DNA from 2 places in the Streptomyces sp. NPDC053493 genome. Region 2 is predicted to be linked to the other one. Evidence: predicted binding sites of a transcription regulator. Region 2 holds the regulator's gene; the other holds the start of a gene.
The links. The regulator HrcA, encoded in region 2, represses chaperone genes, less so after heat shock. The targets are predictions, from matches to a motif close to TTNGCACTCNGNNNNNCNGAGTGCNAA.

Region 1 (7,594 bases), on a different contig from region 2:
GCTCGGCACCGGGCATCTGCTCGAAGACCTCGGTGTAGACGAGCCGCTCGGCCGGGACGATCTCCTCGTACGTGCCGGAGAAGACGATCTCCTGTCCGTCCGGGCCCCGCTGGCCCCAGCGCCACGCGCCGCCCGGCCGCAGGTCGATGTCGCAGACGGACATGGTCATCGCGGCGACGCCGTACCACTCCCGTACGTGCTCGGGACGGGTCCACGCCTCCCAGACGCGCTCCACGGGCGCGTCGAACGTGCGGGTGATGACCAGCTCGCGGTCCGCCGGTGTGGTCAGCAGCGTGATCATTTGACCTCTCCCGTCCTCTTCGACCGGCTCCGAGGCACCTCTCTCCCAGGATGACCCTGACAAACTCGGGAGGCGAACAGGGAATCGAGTGAACACGTTCAACCATCAAGCGCTATCGTGCTCCCACGCGGCCCGCGATTTCCATGCGCCGCGCTTCCGACCTGTGGGGGGTCCCTCAGATGCGCTCTACGCGCACGCTGCCGCATGCCCTGGTGCGCGCGGCAACCGTCTTCGCACTTTCGGCAGGCGTCGCCCTGCCCGCCGTCGTCGCGGCCCCCGCCGCGTACGCGGAAACCGTCAACCAGACCATCACTCTGGACGACGGCCGGCTGACCCTCGTGGGTCTGCCGGGCAACGCCCTGTGGGTGAAGGTCAGCGTCGTGGCCTCCACCGCCCCGGACGCGGCCGTCCTCGGCTCGACGGACGAGCTCACGTCCACCGGCTCCTACTCCTGGACGACCGACGCGCCGGTCAAGCTCGCCGACGGCACCGCCTTCGGCGACTACCCGCTCCGCGTCGACTACCGCCTGCCCGGCGGCCTCGTCCAGCAGTGGACCGGCGGCACCTTCGGCTACAAGCTGCACACCGGTGTCTCCACGGTCGCCTTCGACCGCAAGACCACCGACTACGACCACCGCGACGTCGTCCTGTCCGGCAAGGCCACCACCTGGAACCCGGCCACCGGCGCCCGCACGCCGGCCGCCGAGGGCACGGCGGTGAAGGTCACGCTGAACCTGCTCGACGCCTACGACTCGCCGCGGACGAAGACCGCCACCGCCAGCACGGCGGCCGACGGCACCTTCACGCTGCCCGTCACCCCGGACGCCAAGATCTCGGGCGGCACGGCCGAGGTCCAGGCCACGGCCGAGGTCGACCCCGACAACGGGCGCCCGCTGCCCGCCGTCGGCGTCGACAAGCTGACGTACCGGATCACCTCCGACGCCGCCAAGTACCGCGTCAACGCGGGCACCGACGTCCAGATCACCGGCCGCGTCGAGCGGCTGACCGACGACGGCTGGAAGGGCTTCGCCGGCGCCCCGGTGGTCACCACCGGGACCGCGCCGCAGTCGTACGACCGGGTCCTCAAGGACCTGATCGGCTCCGGCACCTCGGCCGAGGACGGCGGCTTCGCCTACCCGGTGCGGGTCCAGTACTCGACGACCGGCGCCTACTCCGGTCTGCGTCCCTCGGTCTACTACGGCAACGGCAACGAGCGCCCGACCGACGTCGCGCCGCTGAGCGTGCCGCAGCAGTTCACCTTCGGCACCACCGCGCAGTCGCTCGACCAGTTCGGGCAGCTGATGGTGCGCGGTCAGCTGGCGGGCAACCGCTCCTGCGTCGACAAGCCCGACTGGGTCGCCCTCCAGGTGTCCCTGGACGGCGGACGCAGCTGGGGCCAGATGAAGTCGATGCCGGTCAGCATGGACTGCTACTACGACTTCCGGGTCTGGGGCTACGACAACGCCCTCTACCGGATCTACCACCCGGAGACGGACCGTTACGTCACCAAGACGAGCACGCCCGTCCGCCTCTCCCGCATTCCCACCCGGATCGTCAACGTCACCATCAGCCCCTCGCGTCCGCGCACCGGCGGCAGCATGACCGTCAAGGGCCTGGTGCAGCAGAAGGTCAACGGTGTCTGGAAGGCCATGCCGGGCGCGCGCCTGACGCTCTACTACAAGCCCAAGGGCGACCCGAGCTGGTACTGGGCCAAGAAGGACATCCCGACCAACTCCACCGGCAACTTCAGCTTCAGCACCACGAACTACGGTGACGGAACCTGGGCCCTGGGGTGGCAGGAGAAGTCCGGTTACTTCTACAGCGAGTCGAGGACGATCTATGTCGATGCGCTCTGACCTCCGACGGCTCTCCGCCGTCTCCCTCGTCACGGCGCTCACCCTGGGCGCGGCGGTCGGCCCGGCCTTCGCCGAGGACGCTCCCGCCCCGAGCCCCCTGGGCATCGGCCGTGCGCTCACCATCGACGCCCAGCGCGGCACCTTCCGGGTGACCGCCTGGACGGACGCGCCGCAGGCGACCGTCACCTCCGTCTCCGCCAAGGTCCGGCAGGGCGACACCGTCCTCGCCGAGATCCCGGCGCTGACGGAGAACGCCTCGAGCCGGGGCACCTTCGCCCTGCCCGAGGAGGCGACGCTCAAGCTCACCGAGGACGGCGGCACCATCCCGTCGCTCGGCAAGTACGCGATCGACGTGACCGCCACCGACTCGCTCGGCAACACGGTCACCCGCACCGACGCGGGCACGCTCGACTTCACGCTGAAGCCGCGCCTGAACGAGTTCGCCATCGGCGACCCGAGCTGGACCGACCGGAACCTGCACCCGAAGGGCGCGCTGGTCGGCGTCCAGCCCGGTTCGGGCGACGAGGTGCCGCTGTCCGGCCGTACCGTGTCGTACGAGCGCACCGGCGAGGACACGCCGTTCGGCTCCGCCGTGACCGGCGAGACCGGCGCCTTCACCGGCGAGCCGGTACCGGTGGCGACCCGGTACACGTCCGCCGAGGCCACGTTCACCGAGAACAGCACCGAGGTGCACGGCACCGCGACGTACTACGCGTACACCAGCGGGTCCGAGAAGTGGTCCACGGTCACCGCCACCGCCGACAAGGCCCGCGCGGAGCACGGCGAGACCGTCACGATCAGCGGCCGGGTCACCGACCCGTCCGCGAACGGCGCGCCGCTGGCCGACGTCCCGCTGTCGGCCCGCCTGGGCGGCGGTCTCTCGAAGACCGTGCGCACCGACGCCGAGGGCCGCTTCAGCGTGCAGCTCGTCGCCGCGCCCGGCCGGGACTCCTATGGCACCTGGTCCGGCTGGCACGTCCAGTCGACGGACCCGTTCGTCACCTTCTACACGAGCGGTCCGCTGGCGCTGCCCGCCGACTCCCGCACCTCGGTGATCGGCTACAAGCTCGGCACCGACGCGCGGCTGACCGTGTACGGCGACCTCCGCTCGCCGTACGAGAGCTGGACGTCCACGTCCTCCTCGCAGACGGTGGTCCTGGAGCAGTCCCCGGACGGGCAGACCGGCTGGAAGCAGGCCGGCTCGACGAGCTTCTACAACGGCAACGACGGCCGGACCGCCTTCACCCTGGGCGTCTGGAACAAGGGCGGCTGGTTCCGGCTCCGTCACGTGGCGAACGACTACTTCGGTCAGTCCGTCAGCAAGCCGTTCTACGTCGTCCGCACCGACACCCGCGTCCAGTCCCTCAAGGCCTCCCCGGACCCGGTCGCCAAGGGCGCGGCGGTCACGGTGACGGCCTCGCTCCAGCACTACGGCAGCGGTGCGTGGCGCGGTCTCGCCTACCAGCCGGTGAGCGTGTGGTTCAAGCCGTGGGGCGCGAACGGCACCTGGAAGCAGGTGGCGACCGGCCGGTCCTCCGGGACCGGCGCGGTCTCGGTGAAGACCACGGCGACGGCCGACGGCTGGTACCAGGTCCGTTACTACGGTGACAGCACCCACTTCCAGACCTTCAGCGGCCAGGACTGGGTCGACGTGCGCTGACGCGCGTCCTCTCCGTACAGCGACCAAGGGCGGCACTCCCGGACGGGAGTGCCGCCCTTCGGCGTCCGGCCGAAGCCACGGCGCCGGTGGGGCCGGCCGGCGCCGGTGGAAACGCCCGAGGGCGGCACCCCCGGCTGGGAGTGCCGCCCTCGGTCGCGTTCAGCGATGAACAACCGATCCGTCGGGATCAGAAGTCCATGTCACCGCCCGGCATGCCGCCGCCGGCCGGCGCGGCGGCCTTCTCCGGCTTGTCGGCGATGACGGCCTCGGTGGTGAGGAACAGGGCCGCGATGGAGGCCGCGTTCTGCAGCGCGGAGCGCGTCACCTTGGCCGGGTCGATGATGCCCTCGGCGATCATGTCGACGTACTCGCCGGTCGCGGCGTTCAGGCCGTGGCCGACGGGGAGGTTGCGCACCTTCTCCACGACGACGCCGCCCTCGAGACCACCGTTGACGGCGATCTGCTTCAGCGGGGCCTCCAGGGCCAGCTTGACGGCGTTGGCACCGGTGGCCTCGTCGCCGTCGAGCTCGAGCTTCTCGAAGACCGCGGAGGCCTGGAGCAGGGCGACGCCACCGCCGGCGACGATGCCCTCCTCGACGGCCGCCTTCGCGTTGCGCACGGCGTCCTCGATGCGGTGCTTGCGCTCCTTGAGCTCGACCTCGGTCGCGGCACCGGCCTTGATGACGGCGACGCCACCGGCGAGCTTCGCCAGGCGCTCCTGGAGCTTCTCGCGGTCGTAGTCCGAGTCGCTGTTCTCGATCTCGGCGCGGATCTGGTTCACGCGGCCCGCGACCTGCTCGCTGTCACCGGCACCGTCGACGATGGTGGTCTCGTCCTTGGTGATGACGACCTTGCGGGCGCGGCCGAGGAGGTCCAGGCCGGCGTTCTCGAGCTTGAGGCCGACCTCCTCGGAGATGACCGTGCCACCGGTGAGGATGGCGATGTCGTTCAGCATGGCCTTGCGGCGGTCGCCGAAGCCCGGGGCCTTGACGGCGACGGACTTGAAGGTGCCGCGGATCTTGTTGACGACCAGGGTCGACAGGGCCTCGCCCTCGACGTCCTCGGCGATGATCAGCAGCGGCTTGCCGGACTGCATGACCTTCTCGAGGAGCGGGAGCAGGTCCTTCACCGAGGAGACCTTGGAGTTGACGATGAGGATGTACGGGTCCTCGAGCGCGGCCTCCATGCGCTCCATGTCGGTCGCGAAGTACGCCGAGATGTAGCCCTTGTCGAAGCGCATGCCCTCGGTGAGCTCGAGCTCCAGACCGAAGGTCTGGGACTCCTCGACCGTGATGACGCCTTCCTTGCCGACCTTGTCCATGGCCTCGGCGATGAGCTCGCCGATCTGGGTGTCGGCGGCGGAGATGGAGGCGGTGGAGGCGATCTGCTCCTTGGTCTCGACCTCCTTGGCCTGGTCGAGCAGCGCACCGGAGACGGCCTCGACGGCCTTCTCGATGCCGCGCTTGAGGGCCATCGGGTTGGCGCCGGCGGCGACGTTGCGCAGGCCCTCGCGGACCAGCGCCTGGGCGAGAACGGTGGCGGTGGTCGTACCGTCGCCGGCGACGTCGTCCGTCTTCTTGGCGACTTCCTTGACCAGCTCGGCGCCGATCTTCTCGTACGGGTCCTCGAGCTCGATCTCCTTGGCGATGGAGACACCATCGTTGGTGATCGTGGGGGCGCCCCACTTCTTCTCGAGGACGACGTTGCGACCCTTCGGGCCGAGGGTGACCTTGACGGCGTCAGCGAGCTGGTTCATGCCGCGCTCGAGACCGCGCCGGGCCTCCTCGTCGAACGCGATGATCTTGGCCATGTGAAGTGGTCCTCCCGGACATGGGGTGGATAACGCTCCTGGACCGCGCCGACGCCCGCGACGGACGGCCCGCCCTCCGTGTGGTTCCTTGCCCCACGCGGCCGGCGACCTCGTCTGCCCGATCCTCGTAAGCACTCTCACCTTCAGAGTGCTAACGCCAATGATTAGCACTCGCCCTAGGAGAGTGCAAGCGACTCCCGCAGATCGAGCACCCCTGACGCATCTCCCCACCCCGCCCCCGCGACCTCCGCGCGGGAACGCGCGAGGGGCCCGCATCCCGGTCAGGATGCGGGCCCCTTGACGGAAGTGCGTCGGTGGCCGATCGCGCCGCGCTCAGACGGCGAGCTTGACCATGTCCGCCTGCGGACCCTTCTGGCCCTGCGAGATCTCGAACTCGACCCGCTGACCCTCTTCGAGGGTGCGGTAGCCGTCCATCTGGATCGCGCTGTAGTGGACGAAAACATCCGCACCACCGTCGACCGCGATGAAGCCGTAGCCCTTCTCCGCGTTGAACCACTTGACGGTGCCCTGAGCCATGCCTAACTCCCCTATTACTGGCCCTTGCGCGGGACCGCACTTCGCGGACCCGGGTCAGACCCTGCGCCGGAACGCGTCGACCGCGGCTGAATGTATCTGCCCAACTGCCCTCTGCAACAGGTCAATCGGACGAGAATTCTGGGCACGCCGGAAAGGGGAATTAGGGAGAATCCCCGGAATTCCGGGGCAAGTCGGGCCCGGCAAAGCGCGCAGAAGGTACACAAGGCACGGGCACTTTGGCTGCATCTTGTCGTGCGCGGACGCGTTTTCATATGCGCCTGGCATGAGCAGCTGAGGGGACTTCCCCAACTCTACCGCGCTCAACCATGCAGAATTGCCCCCTCCGCTTTCTCCGGCGGAAGGGGCAATTCAGGATGCGGTGCGTACCACCGGTACGCGCGGCGCACTCGATACGCGTGGTGCGCGCGGCGCGCCGCCGGTACGGCTCAGCAGCCGCCGGCCACGGCGGGAATGATCGAGACGCCCGCACCGTCCGGCGTCGCCGTCTCCAGGCCCTGCTCGAAGCGGACGTCGTCGTCGTTCACGTACACGTTGACGAAGCGGCGCAGCTTGCCCTGGTCGTCCAGGACGCGGGCGGCGATGCCGGCGTGGTTCTTCTCCAGGTCGGCGATGACCTCGGCGAGGGTCGCGCCCTCGGCGGCGACCTCGGCCTGGCCGCCCGTGTAGGTGCGGAGGATGGTGGGGATGCGGACGTTCACGGCCATGTCTGTCTACGTACCTTTCAGTGGGCCAGGCCGGCGTCGCGGAACGCGTCGAGGCTGGGGCGGATGGTGGCGGTCGCCTGCGAGCTGTCGGCCACGGCGTCCAGGGTCTTGAGGCCGTCGCCGGTGTTGAGGACCACCGTCGTCAGCGTCGGGTCGAGCAGACCGTTCTCGACCAGCTTGCGCGTGACGCCGACGGTCACGCCGCCGGCGGTCTCGGCGAAGATGCCCTCGGTCTGCGCGAGCAGCTTGATCGCGTCGACGACCTGGTCGTCGTTGACGTCCTCCACGGCGCCGCCGGTGCGGCGGGCGATGTCGAGCACGTACGGGCCGTCGGCCGGGTTGCCGATCGCCAGCGACTTGGCGATGGTGTTCGGCTTCTGCGGGCGCACCACGTCGTGGCCGGCCTTGAAGGCGGCGGAGACCGGGGAGCAGCCCTCGGCCTGGGCGCCGAAGATCTTGTACGGCTTGTCCTCGACCAGGCCCAGCTTGATGAGCTCCTGCAGACCCTTGTCGATCTTGGTGAGCTGGGAGCCGGAGGCGATCGGGATGACCAGCTGGTCGGGGATGACCCAGCCGAGCTGCTCGCAGATCTCGTACGCGAGCGTCTTCGAGCCCTCGCCGTAGTACGGGCGGAGGTTGACGTTCACGAAGCCCCAGCCCTCGCCGAGCGGGTCGCCGATGAGCTCCGAGCAGAAGCGGTTGACG
Region 2 (7,594 bases):
GCGCCAACTCCTCCGGCGACACGCCGCCTTCGGGCCCGACGACCAGCACGACCGAGCCCTTGGCCGGCAGCTCGGCGGTGGCCAGCGCCCCGCTCGGGTGGTCGCGGTCCTCGTGCAGGACGGCCGCGAAGTCGGCGTCGGCGAGCAGCGCCGCGACCTGCTTGCCCGTCATCAGGTCCGTCACCTCGGGGAAGCGGGTGCGGCGCGACTGCTTGCCGGCCTCGCGCGCGGTGGCCCGCCACTTGCCGAGCGCCTTCAGACCGCGCTCGCCCTTCCACTGGGTGATGCAGCGGGACGCGGCCCACGGCACGATCGCGTCGACGCCGGTCTCCGTCATGGTCTCGACGGCCAGTTCGCCGCGGTCGCCCTTGGGCAGGGCCTGCACGACGGTGACGCGGGGCTCGGGGGCCGGGTCCTCGTGGACGGCGGTGACCTCGACGGTCAGCTGGTCCTTGCCCTCGGCCGCGGCGACGACGCACTCGGCCCAGCGGCCCTGCCCGTCGGTGAGCACCAGCTCCTCGCCCGCGCGCAGCCGCTTCACGGAGACGGCGTGCCGGCCCTCCGGCCCGTCCAGGAGGAATCCGCCGGCGGCGGGCACGGTGTCGACGAGGAAGACGGGCGCGGTCACGAGGCACTCCTGTGGGCCGGGTCGGAGAGGGCGGTGTCGAGTTCGGCGGCGAGGACCTCCACCAGCCGCCCGGCGGGCAGGTCGCGGGCGAGCCGGTGGCCCTGTCCGGCCCACAGGGCCATGCCCTGCGGGTCGCCCGCGGTCGCGGCGGCCTTGCGCAGCGGCGCGGTGAGGTGGTGGATCTCCGGATAGCCGGCGGGCGCGTACGGCCCGTGCTCGCGCATGAAACGGTTCACCAGACCGCGGGCCGGACGCCCGGAGAACGCCCGGGTGAGCTCGGTGCGGGTGAAGAGCGGATCGATCATGGCCCGCTTGTGCAGCGGGTGCGCGCCCGACTCGGGGCAGACCAGGAACGCGGTGCCCAGCTGCGCGGCGTCGGCGCCCGCGGCCAACACGGCGGCGATCTGCCGGCCGCGCATGATCCCGCCGGTCGCGACGATCGGCAGCCGGACGCTCTCGCGGACCTCGGTGAGCAGCGGGAGCAGCCCGGCGCCGCTGCCGGCGGACGGCCCGTCGGCCGGGTCGTCCCGGTAGGTGCCCTGGTGCCCGCCGGCCTCGATGCCCTGCACGCAGACCGCGCCGGCGCCGGCCCGTTCGGCGGTGCGGGCCTCGTCGACGGAGGTGACGGTGACGATCGTGAAGCTGCCCGCCCGGTGGAAGGCGTCGAGCGCGTCGCGGTCGGGGCAGCCGAAGGTGAAGGAGACGACCGGCACGGGGTCGTCGAGGAGGATCGCCAGCTTGGCGTCGTACGCGTCGTCCCGGCCGCCCTGCTCCGGGTCGCCGAGCGCGGTCTCGTACCAGCCGGCCTCGCCGGCCAGCTGGTGCCGGTAGACCTCGAGGGCGCCGGGGTCGGCGGGCTGGCCGCTCGGCGGCATGAAGAGGTTGACCCCGAAGGGCCGGCCGGTGAGCGCGCGGACCTGCTTGATCTCCTGGTAGAGCCCGCCGGCCGTCTTGTATCCGCCGGCCAGGAAGCCGAGCGCGCCCGCCTCGCACACGGCACCGACGAGCTCGGGGCAGGAGGCCCCGCCGGCCATGGGGGCCTGCACGATCGGATGGCGGGAGAGATCGCTCAGCGGGGTGGACATGCAGGCATCGTGCCATGACGGCGCGACGGCGCCGAATCGACGGCCGGAGCACGCGCGAGGGGCGGCCCGCACCTGGTGCGGGCCGCCCCTCGCGCCGTTTCACGCCCGGCCTGGACGCCGTACGGAACCGGCCTGGGCGCCGTTACGCGCTTGGCCTGGACGCCGTACGGAACCGGCGCCGGCGCCGTACGGAAGCGGCCTCAGCGGCCGTTGAACGCGTCCTTGAGCCGGGAGAAGAGGCCCTGCTGGCCCGGCTGGAACTGCCCCGTGGGCCGCTCCTCGCCGCGCAGCTTGGCGAGCTCGCGCAGCAGCCGCTCCTGCTCCGGGTCGAGCTTCGTCGGGGTCTGGACCTCGACGTGGACGATCAGGTCGCCGCGCCCGTTGCCGCGCAGGTGCGTGACGCCCCGGCCGTGCAGCGGGATCGACTGGCCGGACTGGGTGCCCGGGCGGATGTCGACGTCCTCGAGGCCGTCCAGCGTCTGCAGCTGCACCTTCGTGCCGAGCGCGGCCGCCGTCATCGGGATGGTCACCGTGCAGTGCAGGTCGTCGCCGCGGCGCTGGAAGACCTCGTGCGGGACCTCGTGGATCTCCACGTACAGGTCGCCGGCCGGGCCGCCGCCGGGGCCGACCTCGCCCTCGCCGGCCAGCTGGATGCGCGTGCCGTTGTCGACACCGGCCGGGATCTTGACCGTGAGCGTCCGGCGCGACCGCACCCGGCCGTCGCCCGCGCACTCGGGGCACGGGGTCGGGACCACGGTGCCGAAGCCCTGGCACTGCGGGCAGGGGCGGGAGGTCATGACCTGGCCCAGGAAGGACCGCGTGACCTGGGAGACCTCGCCGCGGCCGCGGCACATGTCACAGGTCTGCGCGGAGGTGCCGGGCGCGGCGCCCTCGCCGGAGCAGGTGGTGCAGACGACGGCCGTGTCGACCTGGATGTCCTTGGTGGTGCCGAAGGCGGCCTCGTCGAGGGTCACCTCCAGGCGGATCATCGCGTCCTGGCCGCGCCGGGTGCGCGAGCGCGGGCCGCGCTGGGACGCCGTACCGAAGAAGGCGTCCATGATGTCCGAGAAGTTCCCGAAGCCGCCCGCGCCGAAGCCGCCCGCGCCACCGCCGCCGCCGGAGGCGGACAGCGGGTCGCCGCCAAGGTCGTAGACCTGCTTCTTCTGCGGGTCCGACAGCACCTCGTAAGCGGCGTTGATCTCCTTGAACCGCTCCTGGGTCTTCGGATCCGGGTTCACGTCCGGGTGAAGCTCGCGGGCGAGTCGGCGGAAGGCCTTCTTGATCTCGTCCTGCGACGCGTCGCGGCGTACGCCGAGTACGGCGTAGTAGTCCGTGGCCACTTACGACTCCGCCAGGATCTGTCCGACGTAACGTGCCACTGCGCGTACCGCTCCCATCGTTCCGGGGTAGTCCATGCGGGTCGGTCCGACCACGCCGAGTTTGGCGACTGCTTCGCCGCCGGAACCGTAGCCGACCGAGACGACGGACGTGGACGTCAGGCCCTCGTGGGCGTTCTCGTGCCCGATCCGTACGGTCATGCCCGATTCCTTGGCCTCGCCGAGCAGCTTGAGGAGCACGACCTGCTCCTCAAGGGCTTCCAGGACGGGCCTGATCGTCAGGGGGAAGTCGTGTCCGAAGCGGGTCAGATTGGCGGTGCCGCCGATCATCAGCCGCTCCTCGTGCTCCTCCACGAGCGTCTCGAGAAGGGTCGCGAGCACCGTCGAGACCGTGCCGCGGTCCTCGGTCTCCTCGAAGGACTCCGGCAGGTCCTGCACCAGCTGCGGCACGTCGGCGAACCGGCGGCCGACGACCCGGCTGTTGAGCCGGGCCCGCAGATCGGCGAGGGAGGTCTCGCCGAACGGCGCCGGGCAGTCGATCACCCGCTGCTCGACCCGGCCGGTGTCGGTGATCAGCACCAGCATCAGCCGGGCGGGCGCCAGCGACAGCAGTTCCACGTGCCGGACCGTCGAGCGGGTCAGCGACGGGTACTGCACGACGGCGACCTGCCGGGTGAGCTGCGCGAGCAGCCGCACGGTGCGGCCGACGACGTCGTCGAGGTCGACGGCTCCGTCGAGGAAGTTGTGGATGGCGCGCCGCTCGGGGGTCGACAGCGGCTTGACGCCGGCCAGCCGGTCGACGAAGAGGCGGTAGCCCTTGTCGGTGGGGATGCGTCCGGCGCTGGTGTGAGGCTGGGCGATGTAGCCCTCCTCCTCCAGGACCGCCATGTCGTTGCGCACGGTGGCGGGCGAGACGCCGAGCTTGTGGCGCTCGGTCAGCGCCTTGGAGCCGACCGGCTCCTCCGTCCCGACATAGTCCTGGACGATGGCGCGGAGCACCTCGAGTCTGCGTTCGCTGAGCATCGCACGCACCTCCAGCTGTCGATCCGGTTCCGGTTGCTCCACTTTTGGCACTCGCCCTGCCCGAGTGCCAGGAAACCCCCGGCCAGTGTAAGGCGGCGGACATCGCTCCTGGCAAGGAGGCGACGTCGACGGCGCCGGAGCGGATAGCGTCGCGGCATGGACATGGACATCCACGTGGACTGGGAAGCGTACGGCTGGGAGCGGCTCGGCGAGGGCGTGGGACGCCGCAGACTGCGGGGCTGGGACGCCACGGCGGGCCTGGTGATCGGGCGGGACGCGGTGCTCCTCTACGACACGGGCGCCACGCTCGCGCAGGGCGCCGAGCTCCACGCGGATGTGGCGGCTCTCACGGGCGGCCGCAGGGTGACGCACATCGCACTCAGCCACCCGCACTTCGACCATGTCCTCGGCACGGCGGTCTTCGCCGGCGCGGAGGTCTTCGGCGCGGTCGGCGTGGACGCGCTGATGCGGCGCGAGGCCGACGAGCTGCGCCTGGACGCGGTGCGGCAGGGCGTTGACGAGGCGGCCGCGACGGAGGCGGCCGAGGTGCTGGTCGCGCCGCGGCACACCGTGACCGGCGAATGGACCCTGGACCTCGGCGGCCGGCAGGTGCTGCTTGCGAACGTCGGACCCGGCCACACCGGCCACGACCTGGCGCTGTTCGTGCCCGGCGCGCCCGAGGTGGTGTTCTGCGGCGACCTGGTGGAGGAGTCGGGCGAGCCGCAGGCCGGCCCGGACGCCATCCCGGGCCGCTGGCCGGCCGCCCTGGACCGGCTCCTCGCCCTCGGCGGCGAGGACGCGGCGTACGTGCCGGGCCACGGGGCGGTGGTCGACGCCGCCTTCGTACGACGCCAGCGCGATGAACTGGCACGGCGCTTCTCCGTGGCATAACGTCCCCCGAATGCGCAGCTACGACCCGGACCTGACACCGTCTTGGAAACGCCCGGCGCCCGTCCCGGAGGTCCCGGCGGACCGCGACCTCGTCGTCGAGGAGGTCGCGACGGGCTTCTGCGGAGCGGTGATCCGCTGCGAGGCGGGCACCGTGACCCTGGAGGACCGCTTCGGCAAACACCGGGTCTTCCCGATGGAGCCGCGCGGCTTCCTCCTGGAGGGCCGGGTCGTCACCCTGGTCCGCCCGGCCTCGGGCGCACCCGCCCGCCCCACGCGCACGGCCTCCGGCTCGGTCGCGGTCCCGGGCGCCCGGGCGCGGGTCGCCCGGGCCGGCCGGATCTACGTCGAGGGCCGGCACGACGCGGAGCTGGTGGAACGGGTCTGGGGCGACGACCTGCGGATCGAGGGCGTGGTCGTGGAGTATCTGGAGGGCGTCGACGACCTGCCGGCCGTCGTCGCCGACTTCCGCCCTGGGCCGGACGCCCGGCTGGGCGTCCTGGTCGACCACCTCGTGGAGGGCTCCAAGGAGTCCCGCATCGCCGCCCAGATCTCCTCCCCGGACGTCCTGGTCGTCGGCCACCCGTACATCGACGTCTGGGAGGCCGTGAAGCCCTCCTCCCTCGGCATCCCGGCCTGGCCCACCGTGCCGCGCGGCCAGGACTGGAAGACCGGCGTCTGCCACGCCCTCGGCTGGCCGCCGAACACCGGCGCCGCCTGGCAGCACATCCTCTCCCGGGTCCACTCCTACAAGGACCTGGAGCCGGCGCTCCTGGGCCGCGTCGAGGAGCTGATCGACTTCGTGACGGCCCCTTAGGGGGTGGGCCGCGGCGGGCGCGACGGACGACGCCGTCCCGTCGCGGGCGGTCGTCCCGCGGGGCGGGACGGGCGGGTGCACGGGACGCCGCCCGGGCGGGCGCCTCCTCCTCCCGCTCCCGCCCCGCACCACGCCGGACGGCGGCGAGGGGCCGGACAGGGCTCTGATCGCCCGACAGGCCCTAGTCGACCAGGTCCCGCACCACCGCGTCCGCGAGCAGGCGTCCGCGCAGCGTCAGCACGGCCCGCCCCTCGGCGTACGGCTCGGCCGCGAGGAGTCCGTCCTCCAGCGCCTTCCGCGCGGCGGCCAGACCCGCCGGCTTCAGCAGGCCGAGCTCCACGCCCTCCCGCAGTCGCAGCTCAAGGAGCACCCGCTCCACCCGGCGGTCCTCCTCCGACAGCACCTCGCGTCCGGCGCCCGGCGACACGCCCGAGCCCAGCGCCGCCGCGTAGGCGCCCGGGTGCTTCACGTTCCACCAGCGCACGCCGCCGACGTGGCTGTGCGCGCCCGGCCCGGCGCCCCACCAGTCGGCGCCGCGCCAGTACAGCTCGTTGTGGAGGCAGCGGCCGGCGTCCGAGGTGGCCCAGTTGGACACCTCGTACCACGCGAATCCCGCGCCGGACAGCACCTCCTCCGCCATCAGGTACCGGTCGGCGTGCACGTCGTCGTCGGTCATCGGTATCTCGCCGCGCCGGATGCGCCGGGCCAGCTGGGTGCCCTCCTCCACGATGAGCGCGTACGCGCTGACGTGGTCAGGTCCGGCGCCGATCGCCGCGTCGAGGGAGGCCCGCCAGTCGTCGTCGGACTCGCCGGGCGTGCCGTAGATGAGGTCGAGGTTGACGTGGTCGAAGCCGGCCGCCCGCGCCTCCGCGACGCAGCGCTCGGGCCGTCCCGGGGTGTGGCTGCGGTCGAGGATCTTCAGGACGTGCTGCCGGGCGCTCTGCATGCCGAAGGAGATCCGGTTGAAGCCGCCGGCCCTCAGCTCCTCCAGATACGCCGGGTCGACGGACTCCGGATTCGCCTCGGTGGTCACCTCGGCGTCCTCGGCGAGCCCGAACTCCTCGCGGATCGTGCCGAGCATGGCCACGAGGTCGCCCGCGTCGAGCAGCGTGGGCGTGCCGCCACCGACGAAGACGGTCCGGACCGGGCGCGGGTCGTCGCCGAGGACCTTGCGGGCGAGGCGTATCTCCTCCGCGACCTGCCCCGCGTAGTTCTCCCGGGAGGCGAGCACGCCGCCGGCACCGCGCAGCTCGCTCGCGGTGTAGGTGTTGAAGTCGCAGTAGCCGCACCGGGTGGCGCAGTACGGCACGTGCAGATAGAACCCGAGCGGCCGCTCCCCAGCGCCCGTCAGGGCGTGGGCGGGCAGCGCCCCGTCCTCGGGCATGGGCTCACCATCGGGCAGTACGGAAGGCATGAAGCCATTGTCCCGTACTGCCCGACATCTCCGGCGAGCCTGTGGACAACTCCCCGGCGTTCAGAGAAAGCCCAGGTCAGGCCTCCCGCGCTCCCGCGTACATCTCGTCGATCAGGTGCTGGTACGTCCGCTCCACGACCGGCCGCTTCATCTTCAGGCTGGGCGTGAGCTCGCCGTGCTCGACGTCGAGGTCGCGCGGCAGCAGCCGGAACTTCTTGATCGTCTGCCAGCGCTGCAGGCCCTCGTTGAGCCGGCCGACGTAGCCCTCGATCAGCTGCTCGGTCTGCGGGGAGGCGACGACCTCGGCGTAGGTCTTGCCGTCGAGGCCGTGCTCGGCGGCCCAGCCGAGGATGGCGGGCTCGTCGAGGGCGATGAGCGCGCTGCAGTAGTTCCGGTCGGCGC

Region 1: groL (chaperonin GroEL) is a predicted target of HrcA. The motif match lies at 5,792-5,818, and genes of this name have one in related genera.

The regions. Positions count from the first base shown of each region.
Region 1 covers NZ_JBITXS010000005.1:353,741-361,334, forward strand. The annotation lists gene ACIGO8_RS17880 (SRPBCC family protein) at 1-301, opposite strand, end outside; gene ACIGO8_RS17885 (hypothetical protein) at 481-2,157, shown strand; gene ACIGO8_RS17890 (carboxypeptidase-like regulatory domain-containing protein) at 2,147-3,817, shown strand; gene groL (chaperonin GroEL) at 4,005-5,627, opposite strand; gene ACIGO8_RS17900 (cold-shock protein) at 5,961-6,164, opposite strand; gene ACIGO8_RS17905 (MoaD/ThiS family protein) at 6,611-6,889, opposite strand; gene thrC (threonine synthase) at 6,907-7,594, opposite strand, start outside.
Region 2 covers NZ_JBITXS010000010.1:302,350-309,943, reverse strand. The annotation lists gene ACIGO8_RS26910 (16S rRNA (uracil(1498)-N(3))-methyltransferase) at 1-628, opposite strand, end outside; gene ACIGO8_RS26905 (nitronate monooxygenase) at 625-1,713, opposite strand; gene dnaJ (molecular chaperone DnaJ) at 1,914-3,053, opposite strand; gene hrcA (heat-inducible transcriptional repressor HrcA) at 3,054-4,073, opposite strand; gene ACIGO8_RS26890 (MBL fold metallo-hydrolase) at 4,242-4,964, shown strand; gene ACIGO8_RS26885 (DUF3097 domain-containing protein) at 4,975-5,778, shown strand; gene hemW (radical SAM family heme chaperone HemW) at 5,960-7,192, opposite strand; gene ACIGO8_RS26875 (AMP-dependent synthetase/ligase) at 7,269-7,594, opposite strand, start outside.